Regions from separate parts of the Moorella sp. E306M genome, predicted to be linked through region 1. Evidence: riboswitches for the same ligand, from Rfam matches in the RefSeq annotation. Region 1 holds a riboswitch; each other region holds the start of a gene.

Evidence for each region. Region 1 has a riboswitch for cyclic di-GMP ahead of FLZ89_RS16380 (methyl-accepting chemotaxis protein). Riboswitches for the same ligand answer to the same signal wherever they lie in the genome.
Region 2: it holds a riboswitch for cyclic di-GMP, as region 1 does, so the genes downstream of both, FLZ89_RS11610 (type II secretion system F family protein) here and FLZ89_RS16380 (methyl-accepting chemotaxis protein) in region 1, are expected to answer to the same signal.
Region 3: it holds a riboswitch for cyclic di-GMP, as region 1 does, so the genes downstream of both, FLZ89_RS06160 (ATP-binding protein) here and FLZ89_RS16380 (methyl-accepting chemotaxis protein) in region 1, are expected to answer to the same signal.
Region 4: it holds a riboswitch for cyclic di-GMP, as region 1 does, so the genes downstream of both, FLZ89_RS02830 (hypothetical protein) here and FLZ89_RS16380 (methyl-accepting chemotaxis protein) in region 1, are expected to answer to the same signal.

The regions. Positions count from the first base shown of each region.
Region 1 is NZ_BJKO01000001.1:763,839-768,046, reverse strand. Features, by position in the region: gene FLZ89_RS04000 (M1 family aminopeptidase) at 1-520, shown strand, start outside; gene FLZ89_RS03995 (polysaccharide deacetylase family protein) at 592-1,560, shown strand; cyclic di-GMP riboswitch class I at 1,635-1,723, shown strand; gene FLZ89_RS16380 (methyl-accepting chemotaxis protein) at 1,793-3,583, shown strand; gene FLZ89_RS03985 (DUF1540 domain-containing protein) at 3,622-3,783, opposite strand; gene FLZ89_RS03980 (chemotaxis protein CheW) at 3,969-4,208, shown strand, end outside.
Region 2 is NZ_BJKO01000001.1:2,252,693-2,256,900, forward strand. Features, by position in the region: gene FLZ89_RS11600 (GspE/PulE family protein) at 1-344, shown strand, start outside; gene FLZ89_RS11605 (type IV pilus twitching motility protein PilT) at 512-1,531, shown strand; cyclic di-GMP riboswitch class I at 1,587-1,669, shown strand; gene FLZ89_RS11610 (type II secretion system F family protein) at 1,697-2,932, shown strand; gene FLZ89_RS11615 (prepilin-type N-terminal cleavage/methylation domain-containing protein) at 3,150-3,683, shown strand; gene FLZ89_RS11620 (prepilin-type N-terminal cleavage/methylation domain-containing protein) at 3,821-4,208, shown strand, end outside.
Region 3 is NZ_BJKO01000001.1:1,172,509-1,176,716, forward strand. Features, by position in the region: gene FLZ89_RS06150 (PP2C family protein-serine/threonine phosphatase) at 1-36, opposite strand, end outside; gene FLZ89_RS06155 (STAS domain-containing protein) at 37-366, opposite strand; gene FLZ89_RS06160 (ATP-binding protein) at 392-1,651, opposite strand; cyclic di-GMP riboswitch class I at 1,849-1,935, opposite strand; gene FLZ89_RS06170 (ferritin-like domain-containing protein) at 2,420-2,848, opposite strand; gene FLZ89_RS06175 (ferredoxin family protein) at 2,939-3,217, opposite strand; gene FLZ89_RS06180 (FAD-dependent oxidoreductase) at 3,217-4,208, opposite strand, start outside.
Region 4 is NZ_BJKO01000001.1:542,053-546,260, forward strand. Features, by position in the region: gene clpP (ATP-dependent Clp endopeptidase proteolytic subunit ClpP) at 1-10, opposite strand, end outside; gene tig (trigger factor) at 64-1,398, opposite strand; tRNA gene FLZ89_RS02825 (tRNA-Gly) at 1,595-1,669, opposite strand; gene FLZ89_RS02830 (hypothetical protein) at 1,731-1,958, opposite strand; cyclic di-GMP riboswitch class I at 2,117-2,204, opposite strand; gene FLZ89_RS02835 (FadR/GntR family transcriptional regulator) at 2,430-3,167, opposite strand; gene garR (2-hydroxy-3-oxopropionate reductase) at 3,335-4,208, opposite strand, start outside.

The DNA of each region.
Region 1 (4,208 bases):
CCTGGCTTTTGTCCCCCTGGATAACCTGGCCGGCATGGAATACCCGGGCTTTATTATTTTAAGTAACCGCAAAAATTATAGTCCTGCTACCGTTGTCCATGAGGTTGCCCACCAGTGGTGGTACAACTTGGTGGGGAACGATAGCATCCATGCGGCCTGGATTGACGAAGGCCTGGCCGAGTACAGCACTCTCCTTTTTTACCGCCAGCGCGATCCGGTCCTTTACCAGGCTAAACTGGCCGAGATCGGGCGCCTGGCGGAACAGACAGCTCAACCTATTAACTTATCCCTTGAGGAATATGGTAATGAGCAGGTCTACCGCCAGGCCGTCTATAACCGGGGAGCCATATTCTGGTTGGAGCTGGAAGCTGTCGCCGGTACAGCCAGGCTCCAGCAGGCCCTGGCTTATGTCCAACGTTATTACCGCTATGAAATCGTCCCTCCGCAAGCTATGATTGCTATTCTTACATATTATGGCAAACTGGCGGCAGCCAATTTTACGTCATATTTACGGAACTAACGGCCCTGAAAAACGTCTAATAAAGTAGAAAGTACTGCATGAAAAAAAGCGGGCAGGAGGGGCGAACCGGTATGAGCCAGGCAGGTAAATTTGTGGTGGGGCACTGGCCCTGGGTGGCCAGGATTGGCAGGTACCCGCGGGCGGTCTGGCCGGTTGCGTTGCTGCAGCTGGGGTACCTGGTGGTAATAGCTGCTTTAATGGCGGTTGTAACCACCATTGGCGGTGCCGGCTGGCTTCAGTCTGGAACTGCCGGGCCGGAGATAAGCTCCCCGCCTTCTCCAGAACATTACCAGATGGCCGGTGGCGATCCGGGAATGTCTATCGCCCCTGTTGAACCCGTGGCTATACCGCCACCCCCACCCCGGCCGGCGCCGGCCGCCCCGGAGCCGCAGTCCCAACGCGGGCTCCAGCCTCTGCGCCAGGTACCGGGGGCCGGCCGCCGGGTGGCCCTGACCTTTGACGACGGCCCTTTTCCCCGGTGGACAGGACGTTATTTAGCCGTACTGGCAGCTACCAGAACCCAGGCCACTTTCTTTATGGTCGGGCGACAGGCTGAAGCCCACCCGGAGCTGGTCAGGGCAGCCCTGGAAGGCGGCCACGAAATAGCCAGCCACTCCTGGCGTCATGCCAACCTGGGAAAGGTGACCCGGGCTGAAGCTGAGGCCGACCTCCGCAAGGCGGCTGCCGCCCTGGAGAAAATAAGCGGCCGGCCGGTAAAATATTTCCGTCCCCCTTATGGCGCCATGGGACCCAATTTGCTGGCTGCAGCAGCCGGGCTGGGCACCCCAACAGTTACCTGGAGCGTAGATCCCCGTGACTGGTCCAATCCCGGCCCCGGGGCCATCGTCCAGCACGTCCTGGCTAATGTCCGGGATGGCGGCATTATCCTCCTTCATGAAGGCCGTCCCGGCACCTTGGTGGCCCTGCCGCTCCTGATTAAGGGGTTACGGGATAAAGGCTATGAACTGGTAACCATATCCGAGCTGATAGCCCGGGGCGAAAAAACCGGTAATAGTACTACTGCCGTGGAAAGCCAATAGGAGAACTTCTTAATTGGTATATCTTGCATAATAATGGCTTCCTGCGTTATAATTAAGGCGAAAATAGAAAAAATTCCCCGAAAAGGCAAACCTGCCGAAAGGCAGGGGCGCAAAGCTACAGGGTCTAAAGCCCGGCTACGGGCCAGGACAGCCAGTTGCCGCGGGTGGGACGGGGCTACCCAGGGGGTAGCTTTTATTATTTATTAACCAACCGGAGGAGGGGTTTCCATTTATGCGTTTGCACTTATTTAAAAAGAAAGGCCGGGCAGGGCAACCGGCGGGTCAAGAGCCGCCCGGATTACCCCGCCCGGTAAAGGCCCGGGTAGGTTTTTTCAGCCGCTGGCGGCTGGGAAGGAAATTAACAGCCGGCTTTATCCTTATCATTATGATTTTTGTTGCCGTAGTGGTCTATGTCAATTTTAATCTCCAGCAGGTAGACCGGCTTTCCCGGGAAGTAACCCTGGCCCATGAGCAGAACATGCTCTTTACCGAGATGACCAACGCCGTGTGGGATGCCTACCGCCGGGCCACCGATTACATAATCAATGGTTCCCAGACCCATGTGGCGGCCTTTGACGACGCCATGAAGCGTTTCAATGACGCCCGCGCCCGGCTGGAACAACAACAACTCGACAGCCAGGTGGCCGGGTATCTCGCGGCCATGACCCAGGCTGCCAAGAGTTTTACCGATACCTTCAAGAACAGCATCGTCAACACCAGCCAGGAAGACCGCATGGCGGCCCTGCCTATTTTGAGTTTCCAGATGGGGGCCTCCCTGGATAACATCAACAATATCGCCAACCACATGGCCAAAGGAATGATCGATAAAAACACCCTAGCCGAAAACCGGCTAACGGCCGCTGTGACGGGAGCGCGGGCAGTACTGGTAAGCGGCCTTCTCCTGGCTCTGATTCTGGGGCTGCTGGTAGCATGGTTTATCAGGCGCATGGTCGGTAAATCCCTGGGCCAGGTAGCTGCCTACGCTACGCGGATCGCCGGCGGTGATCTCACTGCCGAACCCCTTCAAGTTATAACCAACGATGAGGTGGGCAAGCTGGCCGCTGCTTTTAACACTATGGGAGAAAACCTGCGCCAGCTTATCGGCCAGGTGCGGGAGATGACTAACCAGGTGGCCGCGGCCAGCCAGGACCTGGCCCGCATGTCCCAGGAGCTGGGGGACGCCGCCCGCCAGGTGGCCGCCACCACCCAGGAAATGGCCAAAGGCGCCGAAGACCAGGCCCAGCAGGTCAGCGAGACGGCGGCCGCGACTGACGCCCAGGTGACCAGGGTGGAAGAAGTCCATCGCAACACCGAGGATATGGCAGCCGCCTCCGACCAGGCCGCAGCTAAGGCCAGCGAAGGTGCCCGGGCGGTGGCCGAAGCCACCCAGCAAATGGAGGCCATCTCCATGCGCATGGAAAGCCTGGCCGGGGCTGTAGAGGAGCTCGGAGCCCGTTCCCAGCAGATTGGCCAGATTGTAGGTGTTATCTCCGGCATTGCCGAGCAGACCAATCTCCTGGCCCTGAATGCGGCCATTGAAGCGGCCCGGGCCGGGGAACAGGGACGCGGCTTTGCCGTCGTTGCCGATGAGGTGCGGAAACTGGCCGAGCAGTCGGCCGAAGCCACCAAACAGATTGTCGGCCTGGTGCAGGAGATCCAGCGGGAGACGGAGCGCGTGGTCAACAGCATGGCCGAAGGCTCTAAGGATGTCCGCCAGGGTACGGAAGTGGTGGGCCGTACGGGTATGGCTTTCGCCGCCATTGAACAGTCCATCCAAACCCTGGTAAGCAAGATCAAAAATGTAGCTGTTAAGGCGGAAGAAATGTATGCGGGTTCCCGCCAGGTCAAAGGACGGGTCGAAAGTATAGCCGCCGGTATTGAAGAGATGGCTGCCAGCACCCAGCAGGTTTCCGCTTCCACGGAAGAGCAGACGGCAGCCGTGGACCAGATCAGTCAGGCGGCCCAGCAGCTGGCCGTTGCCGCAGGTAACCTGGAAAAGGCGGTGGCCCGGTTCAAGCTATAATAGTGCCTGTCTACGACTTTTTGCTCCCGCCTCCTGTTTCAGACGCGGGCCTGGAAGGTTTCACACTCGGTATCGCGGTCGTTGTGGGCGCTGGAGGTATTTGGCGTTCCTTGGACGGCCACGGTAATACTGTCGGCGTGGCAGTTGCCGTCCTGCCAGTAGATGCAATTGGCCACCCGGCACTTGACTTGAGGAGGCATATTCATTGCTCCCTCCATTATTTATAATCAGGGCGGGGAAACTCAGTCTGAACGACCGGTTACTCGGAATCAGGTTTTGCCAGCAACTTTAGCCTGGCCAACGGAGATAAAAATATACCTGCTTTTAAAGGAATTTCCCTAGCAATGCAGAATTTACCTGTGAGATAAAGAGGGGTGGGATACTTATGGCAACGGAAACAGCAGCGGAAATCCAGCTGGTTGTTTTCCAGCTGGCCAGTGAAACTTACGGCGTTGATATTAACCACGTCCAGGAAATCATCCGCATGCAAAACATTACCCAGATTCCTAGGACCCCGGCTTTTATCGAAGGGGTAATCAACTTACGCGGCCGCATCATCCCGGTGATTGATCTCCATAAACGCTTTGATCTGCCACGGGCCGACATCACGAATAATACCAGGATT
Region 2 (4,208 bases), 1.5 Mb from region 1:
AGCGGCTGGTGCGCCGGCTCTGCCCCCACTGCCGGGAGATTTACCGACCCGAACCGGGGTCTTTGGAAAAGACCTGGCTGCCAGCAGTAGAAGAACTCTGGCGGGGTCGGGGTTGCCAGCGCTGCAGTTTTACCGGTTATGCCGGCCGGACGGCCATCCAGGAGGTACTGGTGATGAATGAAGAACTCCGCGGCCTGGTGACCGCCAAGGCACCGGCAACGGCCCTGAAAGAGGCGGCCGTAGCTGCCGGTATGGTGCCTTTAATCGAGGACGGTTTGGAAAAAGTCCGCCAGGGGATTACCACGGTGAGTGAAGTCCTGCGTGTTTCCCTGGGCGGTTTGTAAAGACCAGACTGTACTGTCCCGGGTGGCATATACTTCCATTGATCTTGAATTCATAGTTCTGCCCTTTGCAGTTAGCCCGGCACTATACGTTGTTTATTAACATTGGTAGCAGTTGGCTATTAAAAATCCTTGCGTTTGTTATCCTGGCTTTATCCGGGAGGATTAAAATGTTCGACATTGAAACCATCCTGCGGGCGGCGGCTGCCGCCGGGGCCTCCGATGTCCATCTCTCTGTCGGCCTGCCGCCGGTTTTCCGGGTCCACGGCGAACTCCAAGTCCAGCGCCAGTGGGAGCCCCTGGATTCCGGAATGACAGCCAGCCTGGTACGGCCTATGGTGGGCGAGAGGTGGGAGGTATTGCAAGAGCGGGGAGAAATAGACCTGGCTTACTCCCTGCCCGGCGTAAGCCGTTTCCGGGTTAATGTCTTTCACCAGCGGGGAAGCGTTAGCGCAGCCATCCGCCTTATACCCAGGGAGATACCCAGCCTGGAAACCCTGGGATTACCGCCGGTGGTGGCCGAGCTGGCAGAACGACAGCACGGCCTGGTCCTGGTGACGGGGCCGACGGGTAGCGGCAAGTCCACCACTCTGGCGGCCATGGTGGATAAAATCAACCGGGAACGCAGCTGCCATATTATTACCCTGGAAGACCCCATCGAATACCTGCACCAGCACCGCCGTAGCATCGTCAACCAGCGGGAAGTGGGTTCAGATACCCGTTCCTTTGCCAGTGCCCTGCGGGCCGCCCTGCGCCAGGACCCGGATGTTATCCTGGTCGGCGAGATGCGGGATTTGGAGACTATTGCCACGGCCATCACGGCCGCGGAAACGGGTCACCTGGTCTTGGCGACTTTACATACCAGCAGTGCCATCCAGAGCATTGACCGGATCATTGACGTTTTCCCGCCCCACCAGCAGGGGCAGGTCCGCATCCAGCTGGCCGACACCCTGGAAGGGGTTATCACCCAGCAGCTTTTACCGCGGGCCGACAGGAAAGGCCGGGTGGCAGCAGTGGAAGTGCTGATTGCTACCCCGGCTGTCAAGAATCTCATCCGCGAGGGTAAAACCCACCAGATTGTTTCCAGCATGCAGACGGGAGCCCGCTACGGCATGCAGACCATGGACATGGCCCTGCGGCAGCTGGTCACCAGGGGTATGATAGAGGATAGAGAATTAAACAATGGTTAACGGCGCCAGGATTAGCAGGAATTTGCCTTTTTATGACGAATAAATGTCCATATATCCTCGTTCAAGGCAAACCCGGCGAAAGCCGGGGGCGCAAAGCTACGGGCCTGTAGACGCTGTCATGGCCGCCGGGCTGCCGGGGAAGAGTTCTATCTTTCCCTGTTGCCGGTGGCTATTTATATTTGGAGGGAAAGCATGAATTTTGCCTACCGGGGAAGGGATGCCAGGGGGAATGCAGTTAGCGGGAATATAGAAGCGGAAAGCCAGGAACTGGCCATCCGGGAACTGCGCCGGCAGGGGATTTTTATTACTTACTGCCGGCCGGCAGTTGTAACCCCAGCCCGGGACTGGCGGAGCCTTTTCCGGCGGCTGGTATCCCGTCGCGACCTGGCCCTCTTCAGCCGCCAGCTGGCGACCATGCTGGGGGCTGGCCTGCCGATTGTGACGGCCTTGCATATTTTACAGCGACAGGCAGAAAATCCTTCCCTGCGAGAAAGTATCGGTATGCTTCTCCAGGACCTGGAGTCCGGGGAGGCCTTTTACCGGGCGCTGGAACGGCAGCCCCGGGTCTTCCCGCCTATCTTCATCCATACCGTCGAGGCCGGGGAGCTGGGTGGGGCCCTGGACGAGACCCTGGAGCGCCTGGCGGGGCACCTGGAACGGGAACATGAAGTAGAGGAAAAGGTCAAGTCGGCCCTGACCTACCCGGCGATAGTCAGCATGGTTGCCCTCCTGGTAGTTATTTTTCTCCTGACTTATGTCCTGCCTTCCTTCCAGGTCATGTTGAACAGCCTGCAGGTGCCCCTGCCCTGGCCGACGCGCCTGGTTCTGGGACTAAGTGAAGGGTTACGGCGCTTGTGGCCTTTTCTGGTCTTTTTCCTGGCCGGCGCTGCTTTCGGGTTTTACCGCTGGCAGCAAAGGCCAGCGGGGCGCTACCAGGTCGACCGTTTGTTCCTTCGTTTACCAATTTTCGGTCCCCTGCATCATAAGGCGGTTCTATCTCGTTTCAGCCGTACCCTGGGTACCCTCCTGCACAGCGGTGTACCGGTCCTACTGGCCCTGGAAATAGTGCGGCGTACGGTGGGCAATGCTGTGGTGGCTGGCGCGGTGGAGCGGGCGGCAGAAAGCGTTCGCGATGGGCAGAGCCTGGCGACTCCACTGGAAGCGAGCGGAGTCTTCCCTCCCATGGTGGTGGAGATGATTACGGTAGGCGAGGAAACTGGGGCCCTGGATGCTATGCTCGAACGAGTGGCGACTCTTTATGAGCAGGAGGTGGAGGCGGTCGTGGCCCGCCTGGCTTCACTGATAGAACCCGTCCTCATCGTCGGCCTCGGCGGCATAGTAGGGCTTATCGTAATTTCGGTCTTTCTTCCCTACTTTCAGATGCTGGGCGGCATAAGGTAGAGGCGGGCGGGGGTTGCAGGCAGTATACCCTTAAAGAATGCCCTGGCCGGCGGTTCCATGTCGAGGAGTGCCAGGATAACTCTGCATCCTGCCGCGTTTGAGATCGGGGATAATAATGCGGGTAAGAGGGGGGTGATCTACTTGTAGGTTTCCCCGGCGGGCTGGCAGCAGGAAAGTAAAAAGCGCAGGCAAAAAAATCAGGGAGGTTGATTGATTCATGTGGCAGAGACTGAAAAAGGCGCGGGACCAGCGGGGTTTCACCCTGGTGGAGCTTCTTGTTGTTATTGCCATTATCGGCATTTTGGCCGCCATCGTCGCCCCCAACGCCTTCAAGGCCATCGAAAAGGGCAAGGTGGCGGCCGCCGAAGCGGACTACAAGGCGATTAAGGCGGCAGCGCTGAATTATTATACCGATACCGGCGTTTGGCCGGAAGACGGTACAGATAGCGAGGGATTTGTTACCGAACCAAGCCCAACGGTGGATGGCTGGAACGGCCCCTACCTTGAGCGCTGGCCGAGCAAGAACCCGTGGGGCGGGACTTATACCTACATGAAACAAGATGATTCATCTACACTTTGGGGTGCCCCTGCCCGCTGGCTCCAGCTGACGGACGTACCAGGAGCACCATCAGACGGTAACAGTAACAATGCTACCGGAGCCGCAAAACAACTTCTAAACGACTTAGGATCTGATGTTGTCAAGTTTGCAAATGGCAGTAGAGACACCCATATTCTGATTTCAAAAGAATAATTTTGATTGGGTCTGCTCCCGGCGCTTCGGTGCCGGGTGTAGACCCACCGACCCGTCCTGCAACCGGTCGTGTGGCCTGTTCCGGCGGGGGTAATGAAGCGGATCCTCTTTTCTCCGGGAGAGGATGTGAGCCATTGATGTTCAGTTTACCTAGACTGCCCCGCGACCAGCGCGGCTTTACCCTGGTGGAGCTTCTGGTGGTTATCGCCATCATCGGCATCCTGGCGGCCATTATTACTCCCAGCGCTTTCAGGGCGGTGGAAAAGGCGAAGATATCGCGGGTGGTTGCCGACGTGCGGGCCATAAAGGCGGCCGGTTATGCCTATTACGCCGATACCGGTGACTGGCCGAAGGCGGGGCAGGATTCCTACGATCGCCCCTACGACCAAGGAGACGAATATGGCTTCCTTTACTTCGTAAACTCTGACGGCAGCACCGGCTGGAACGGGCCGTACCTGGAGAAGCAGCCCGGCACTACGCCCTGGGGCGGCCATTATCGCTACTGGAAGAGTGTAATACCCAGCG
Region 3 (4,208 bases), 410 kb from region 1:
TATTTGTTTCCCATTTCCACCGGTATCCAGGGACATTTAATATTCACCCCCGGTTGCCTTGCTCTGGTCACTACAATCTAAAAGTTCTTCCATACCTACCAGCCGGAAAACTTCGGCAATCTCTGGACAGGGGTTAATAACCCGTACCTTACCTCCCTTCATTGACCACCGACGCTGTATTTCTAATAAACCCCTGAGACCTGTAGAATCTATAAAGGATACTCCTGCCAGGTTTATTTCCAATTGCCCCTCTCCTTCCTGTACTTCTGCTGCTCGCTCCAGCGTGGCCAGGGTTTCCATGTCTAACTCCCCTTTAAGGTTTAAACAGCGCCCATAATCGCCCTTGGTTACAGAGATTGCCAGCATAATATCGCTCCTCCTCTTTCTTTACTTAAGAAGCTGGAGAACAGATTTCTTCACCTGCTGATTGATGGAAATCCAGGACCAGGGTGGTTCCCCTGGAACCGGTAGTTAGATAAACTTTATCAGCATAATAAAGCATTAAAGTAAACCCACAACCAAGAGAATTTTTTGTGGAGTAATGTCGCATTAAAGCCGCTTTGGGTAAATCTTTTATCTTAATTCCCTGGCCCTGGTCTTGAATAATTACCCGGATGGCCTCATCCGTCTGCCGTACCACCCATTCACCACCCGTAGCATGTTTTAATGTATTGGTCAAAGCCTCCGTTAAAGATAAGGCCATGCCGTACGCGCGGGCGCTAAAAGCCGCAGGTATCAGACTGCATAACTTGCTGCGAGCTAAAGCTATGTCAGCAGCCTTGTTAACTACTCCCCTTGCCAGTTCATTCCCCTGGGATAATACAGCTACCATTTCTTCTGAAGTCAAAAGCTGCAGGCGCCCATTGGTGACGGCAGCCATGGCTTCCCGGTAGGCCTGCATCTCCTGGCGGCGCATCTGCCTTTCCTTTTCAATAATTTCGGTTAGATCAAAGGCCAGCAGGCCCCCTGACCGGGAGTCAAGGGGTATACCGTGCAGGTCAAAAATCCTTTTACCGTCATCACTTACTATCACTTCCCGGCAGTGGGTTCCCCGGTGTATTGCCTGGCGCATTAAATTTTCTATTGCCGGCAGGGGCAGTTCCAGGTCAGCCTGTCCTGTCAGATGGCGAAAACGCCCCTTTTCGTAACGCATTACCTTGCCCAACCGCATGGCATTAAAAATCTCGGAGCTTTCTAATTCGGCCAGTAGTCGTTCTTTAACCAGGTCCTGTAAATGGGCGGGAACTAATTTGGATACTTGCTCAATGAAGTCCTCGGTACTACCCGTCAGTAAACGGTATTCTTCATTACCCAGGCGGCTGGCTGTTTCCTCGCCCCGGTAAACGGCTATGATATCAAAAAGGTGGATGTTACCCTTGCCCTTGGTCGGTACCCCTGCTACATCCAGGCTAAGATGCTGCTTTAAATAAATCCGGTATTGACCGGGAACGGGAGCTCGTGTTTCCAGGCCCAGTTCCATGGTATTCAATACGAGAATACGGCCGGCATAACGTTTCCCATCGGCGGCAACCAGGCTAATGCCTATGGGCATCGGCGGCTTGCGGCGCAAAGGGCCGGGACTCATGAAATAATCGCAATCGACACAAGAACGATCTGGGGTCTTGCGGGCACACTGGCTACACTCTTGCATAGCTGACCCCCCCTCTACTGCTCTGGCTTTAAACCAGGTTTAAAGATTCTCTTTCTCCCATAAAGAGAAGTTTTTTCCTTATCTCAAGTAAAATTTGGGTAACTGTATCCCTTTGCACTGAACCCGCCCCCGCCTTCGTTCCATCTAGAAATAGCAAGGCAGCCACGAGTAATTCGCATGGCTGCCCTTTACTTTAAAGTGGCAGCCTGGCAGTCATACCAACAAGTGGCTACAGACCCATGGCTTTGCGTCCCACCCTTTCGAGTGGTTTGCCCTTGAACACTTTAAGCTATTTACATAAGAAAGATATCTCTTAGGAAACCCTGGGAGCAGAGGAGAAGGTATGGTGACGGCTGTCCAGTGACCCCTGGACATTTTTCCGAAAAATCACAAGGAAATTCTGGTTCCTGGAGGTGTTATGGAAGGTAACACTGGATGGGTTGGGAGGAATGTTATTTGCAGTAATTTTAAGGGGGCTAATAGAGGGGAAACTTTTTTCCAATATTTTACATACAAGGCATATAATCCCCCCCCCCCCCCATTGGTTATTTTTATTTTTTATGTTAATTTCTGTTATGCTCTTTGCCATCGCTGGAATTATCCTCCAATAATTTGCTTTAATATTTTTATATTCGACCCCGCTCAACAAATTCCTTCTCTCGGAAAAAAGCAATCGTTAATTTACCCCGCCCATGGTTGCCAGAGCCGTAACAAAAAAATTGCCATGGCACTGGTTGCTTCATCCATGGCTTAGGGGGCAAAACGGTGTTATCTTACCTTCTGGATACCCAGGGCCTTCTCCAGGTCAATAATATGTTCCTGCTCAACTACGGCAATCTCCCTGATGACCTGGGCGACATCGTACAATTTCAAGGCTTCCAGTTGTTCAATGCGCTGCAGGTAACGATTCAGGGCGTCATACTCGGCTTCCAGGTCCTGGCGCAGCATTTCTACGTTATTGAGGGAGGTCTTGATTTCCTGCACCTGGACGGTAGGAATGCCGCCCAGGTACTGGATCTTGTCGCTTAACTTTACGGCATGCTCGTGTTCTTCCTGGGCATGCTGGAGCTCTTCATCGATAATAGCAACATACTGGGGACCGGTAAGCATGCTGGCATGCTGGATATACTGGATCATGGCGGCGTATTCCCAGGACAGGTCCAGGTTGAGAAGCTTGATTATTTGCTCGATGGTCATAGGGCCACCTCCAGGAGTATACTTATACTACATAATATTAGTTTTCCTGGTAAGTGTGCCCATACAAAAAAATCAAGTCCAGGTATTGGTTTAACCATATTTATACAGGATGCCGAAGCCGCCGCGGGGATAACGCCAGTCAATGTTATCGTGGGCGCAGCCGTAGCGACAGGTGCCACACTCCACGCAACCCTCGTAGGCCGTCTCGATCCGTTTCTCCCCTTCATTCCAGACATATACCCGGGCCGGGCAAATAAAGGTGCAGGGCCTGCCGTCACAGTGGCGGCAGACCTCCCGGTCCTTGATCCTTAAGTGAGGGTGCTTATCCGTTTGGTAACGGTTGAGGAAGAGTTTATCTTCCAGGCGCATCATCCCATCACCCTCCAGAGGTGGTAAAGGTCCCCGGCCAGTTGTATACGGCTGCGTTGGGCCGTAATTTCTCTCCAAATGCGCTTCTGCTTTTCCCCCTTGGGTACATTATCGACAGTTAAAAACTCCCTGGCGGCCCGGGAAAGGAGCTGCGGATACAGGGTAAAGAAGTGGGGATTTTGGTCAAAGAAAAAGGGGGCCCGTTGGTATTTCTGCAAGTCTTGCAAGACAAAGCTCTCCGCCAGCATCTCCCGGTAGGGCGCCAGGTTGGCCGCGCTGTAGTCGCCCTTTTCCCGGGCGGCCAGGATGGTTTTCGCTGCCAGCAGGCCGGAGGTCATGGCGAGATTCGAGCCTTCCCGGTGAATCCCGTTGACCAGCATGGCGGCGTCACCGGCTACCAGGACGCCGTTGCCATAGAGTTTAGGAATGGCCCGGTAGCCGCCTTCGGGAATCAGGTGGCCCTGGTATTCCTTGCTCTCCCCCCCGGCCAGGAGCCGCCGCACCATGGGATGACTTTTCAGGTGTTCCAGGAGATCGTTGGGGTTCAAACGGCGGCGGATCAGGCTCGACAGAAGGACGCCTACACCAACGGATAGGGAATCCTTGTTGGTATAGATAAAGGCCGTACCCATCATACCTTTAGTGGCTTCACCGAGGAGTTCAATGGTGCAGCCCTGGCCTTCTTCCAGGTTAAAGCGGTCCTCAATCTTTTCCCGGGGCAGGGCAATGATCTCTTTGACGGCTACGGCCAGCTGGTTGGTATTGATGCCGTCCTTTTTCAGGCCGGCCTTCTGGGTTAAAAGGGAATTGGCGCCCTCGGCCAGGATGACTACCTCCGCCCGGACATCGCCCTCAGCCCGGCCCGCCCTTACCCCAACGACGCGATCCTTCTCCCAGAGAAGGTCCTCGACGACGGTTTCATTAATCAGCAAGGCCCCGGCTGCCACGGCCTGTTCCGCCAGCCAGCGGTCAAAGCGGGCCCTCAGCACGG
Region 4 (4,208 bases), 220 kb from region 1:
GGATTGACACTCCTTACCCCACCTCCATGGTAAAAATTCCTTCCACAACCGCTTCTACTCCTTTTAGCCTTCCGTCGCAGCAGTTTCTCCTGTCTCCCCTTCTCCGCCTTCCCGGGGAGGTACGGCCACACTGTGCTCGACCAGAAAATCTATGGTCTTTTTAATCATTATATCGTATTTCAGGAGGGACAAGTCGCCCAGATTCTTCCGTACTTCGGCTGCATCCTGGCGGAAGATCCTGGCCATCTTCTCAATTTCCGCCTCAATGTCTTCTTCCGTGGCCGCAATATTTTCGGCCTTGGCAATGGCTTCCAGCACCAGTTCGGTCTTTACATCCCTTTCCGCCCCGGGCTGGAATTCTTTCTCTAAATCATCCATAGTCTTACCAGTATTATTTAAGAACTCCCCCAGGGTTATTTTCCTGGCATGCAGGTTGCGTTCCAGTTCCCTGAGCCGGGATTCGATCCGCCGTTTAACCATGATTTCCGGTAAATCCACCGTGGCTGCCGCTACGGCCTTGGCCACTACAGCTTGCCTTACGGCAGCGTCAATCTCTTGCCGCTGTCTCTCTTCCAGCCGGCGGCGGATATCCTGGCGCAGTTCGGCTAGAGTCTCGCACTCGCTGACGTCTTTGGCAAATTCATCATCCAGAGGGGCCAGCTCTTTTCGTTTAATGCCCCGGATGGCAACCTGGAAGACGGCTTCCTTGCCCGCCAGGTCTTCTTTGTGGTAGTCGGCAGGGAAGGTAACGGTAACGGTACGTTCCTCGTTTAGACGGGCACCTACCAGTTGTTCCTCAAAGCCGGGGACAAAGGTACCCGACCCCAATTCCAGATGATAATTATTTCCTTCTAAACCTGGATAAGGCTGGCCTTCTACCGTCCCTTTAAAATCAATGACGACAATATCCCCCGCAGCCGCCGGTTCATCTTCGATGTTCTTGATGGTAGCATAACGCTCCTGTAAGCTTTTCAGATAGGCGTCGATATCCTCCTCGCTAACTTTTACTTCCGGCCGTTCCACTTCCAAGCCTTTGTAGGTGCCGAGGTGGACTTCCGGCTTGACTTCTACTCTGGCCTTGAAGATTAAAGGCTCGCCCTCTTCCACCTTGACTATTTCCACTTCAGGGTGATCGATGGGTTCCAGCTGGTGCTCGGCTACTGCTTCTTTATAGGCCGGTGGAATAACAATTTCTACCGCCTCATTATAGATAGGCTCTTTGCCGATATACCGTTCCAGGATAAAACGCGGTGCCTTGCCTTTCCTGAAACCCGGGATGTTTACCCGCTTTACCAGGCGGCGGTAAGCTTGATCCAGGGCTTTCTGTACCCTGGGTGCTTCAACTTCAATTTCCAGAAGTACCTGATGCTTATCTAACTTCTCGACGGTAGCCTTCATTACCTACTTGCTCCTCCCTGCTCCCGACTACTGGACGCCATTCATTATGACCATCCATTTAGCATAAAATACTATCAGCAATTTTATTTCGCCGCTTTGTCTACCTTTTCCTGCCGCGCCTACTAAAAAACAAGCTAGTAGAATAACACCTCGGACAGGTAAAAACCCGATCCGAGGTCCCCCCAAGCCAAAAATATGGAGCGGAAGACGGGATTTGAACCCGCGACCCTCGCCTTGGCAAGGCGATGCTCTACCGCTGAGCTACTTCCGCCCGTTATTCAGGCACTACCACGCTTTCCGTAGCGATATATTAACAGATAGCTCCGGTTCTGTCAAGTTTTCTGCCCACCGGGCTGTGACAATTTAACGCAGCGGCCAGGTTCATTAACGCCCTCGCCATCAACCATTTGTAAAAGATTGTGAACGAGTATGTTAACCTGGCCTTCGATTAACCTCAAAAGATAGTTTTTATAGGTTGCCGGCAAAGTCTTACGGCGCAGGTAATCGTCCAGGAGGGCTTCCAGTACTTCCTGGTTAACGAGTTTATCCCGGCAGGCCATCGGACAATAACCCTATGGTTTTATTCATTAATTTTACCCCTTCCCGGCAATGATCACATGCGCGAAGCAACCCTCATGGAAGACAAAAAATAAAGGACAGCCTCATCGCCAAAGGCCGCCCCTGTCTTCATGCTTAAAAATTGCAGCAGCATCAAAGTACCGGCAGCCTGGCGATCTTAGCTCGTAAAAGCCTTAGACCCATGGCTTTGCGTCCCCCCCTTTCGGTGGGGTTTGCCTTTAGCGGTAACCCTTTACGCTATTCGACATTAATGCTTTTTTTCCTGCAAAATATACCACTTTTTGGGGCAATAAAAAAACAACCCGGGCAATCCGGGTGTGGTAGGGTATATATTAAAAAGGAGGTCAGAGGGCTTTGCTCGCTTTTATAATAGCACGCCAGGGTTATAATTGTATTAAGCCCTCTTTAAAAATGAATTAAATTTATACTCCGGTTTGATTAAGTAACGCATCTTAACGATCATCAATTTGCTTACCCCCGGCCAGGCTCTCCAAAAGCTTCACCCGTCCGGAGACGTTGTCGAGGTGCTCCAGCATGGCATTGCGCGCTTCTCGCGGTCGTCTCTTGCGGATGTTCTCCAATATTTTCCGGTGTTCAGTCACCACCAATTCCCGGTGCCAGGGCAAGGTCCTGCCGTAGCGTAAACTCAAATGAAAATACTGCCGAATAATATGCTCTATAGTGGTAGAAGTCTGGATAAATATAGGATTCTTGGTGGCTAAAGCTATGCTGTTGTGAAACTGGTAGTCAGGTTCGATGGTGATTTCTCCCCTGGTTATCTCCTCTTCCAGCCTTATTTCTGCCGCTTCCATGGCCTCTAAATCCGCCTCGTCGCTCCTTTCGGCGGCCAGGGCAGCAGCCTCGGCTTCCAGCGCCCGGCGAAACTCAACCCAGGAGAGCAACTGCTGGTATTCTACCTCGTTTAATTTGGCCATCAGGTCCTCTGGTTCCAAGGGAAAGCGCTTGACATAAATGCCATTACCGTGCCTTATCTCCAGGATGCCGCTGGAGGCCAGGACAGAGAGGCCTTCCCTTAAAGTGGGGGTACCGACACCGAACATTTCGCTCAATTCTTGAACGGGCGGCAAGCGGTCCCCCACTTTATACTCCCCGCTCTTAATCAACCGGGTAATGCGTTCCACCACTTCTTCATACATTTTCTTCTTGCGGATGATTAGCCCGTCTTTCATGGTTATTCACGCACCTATACCAAAATGTTTCCACTAAGACCTCGCTGTCCTATTGCCCCTCTGGCACCGCTCAAGTTCGGATCATTCTCCACATCATGCCCTTTCAAGTTTTTGGCATAAAGGTCCAGGCGGCTTACAGGCAGCCTGGACCTCGCAAAGGGGGACCACTAATGCTTTCTTGCCTCAACTTGTGCCAGTTTTTCGTAAAAGCGAATGATGGCTCCGTGGTCGGCGTCACCCAAGCCATCAACCTTTAAGGCTTGCAGAATTTCCATAACAACAGAGGTTAGCGGCAGGGGAACTCCCACCTCATGCCCGGCAGCCATGGCATTGGCCAGGTCTTTAATATGCAAGTTAATCCGGAAACCGGGCTTAAACTGACCGGCCAGCACCAGGGGCGCCTTGGCGTCCAGGACCGTACTCCCGGCCAGGCCGCCGCGGATGGCCTGGTAGACCAGTTCCGGGTCAACGCCGGCTTTGGTGGCCAGGACCAGGGCCTCGGACATGGCGGCAATGTTCAGGGCGACAATAATTTGGTTCGCCAGTTTGGTCACATTACCGGCGCCGATGTCACCGACGCGGACCACGGAAGATCCCATGGCCTTTAATATATTATAACATTCATCAAAGTCTTCCTGTTTGCCTCCGACCATTATCGACAAAGTTCCGTCGATGGCCTTGGGTTCGCCGCCGCTCACCGGCGCATCCAGCATACGCACGCCCTTTTCAGCCAGCTTCCCGGCTATTTCCCTGCTAACCATAGGGTCAATGGAGCTCATATCAATAAGGATTGAACCAGGCCGGGCACCCTCAAGCAAACCATTCGGCCCCAGGACAGCCTCCTTGACGTGGGGGGAATTGGGCAGCATGGTGATAAACTTATCGCAGCGTTCGCCCACCTCCCGGCAGGAACCGGCCGGTTCCGCGCCGGCGGCCACTACATCGTCTACTGCTTCTTTAATAATATCATATACGACCAGCTCATAGCCAGCCTTCAGCAGGTTTTTACTCATGGGCTTGCCCATGATGCCCAGTCCTATG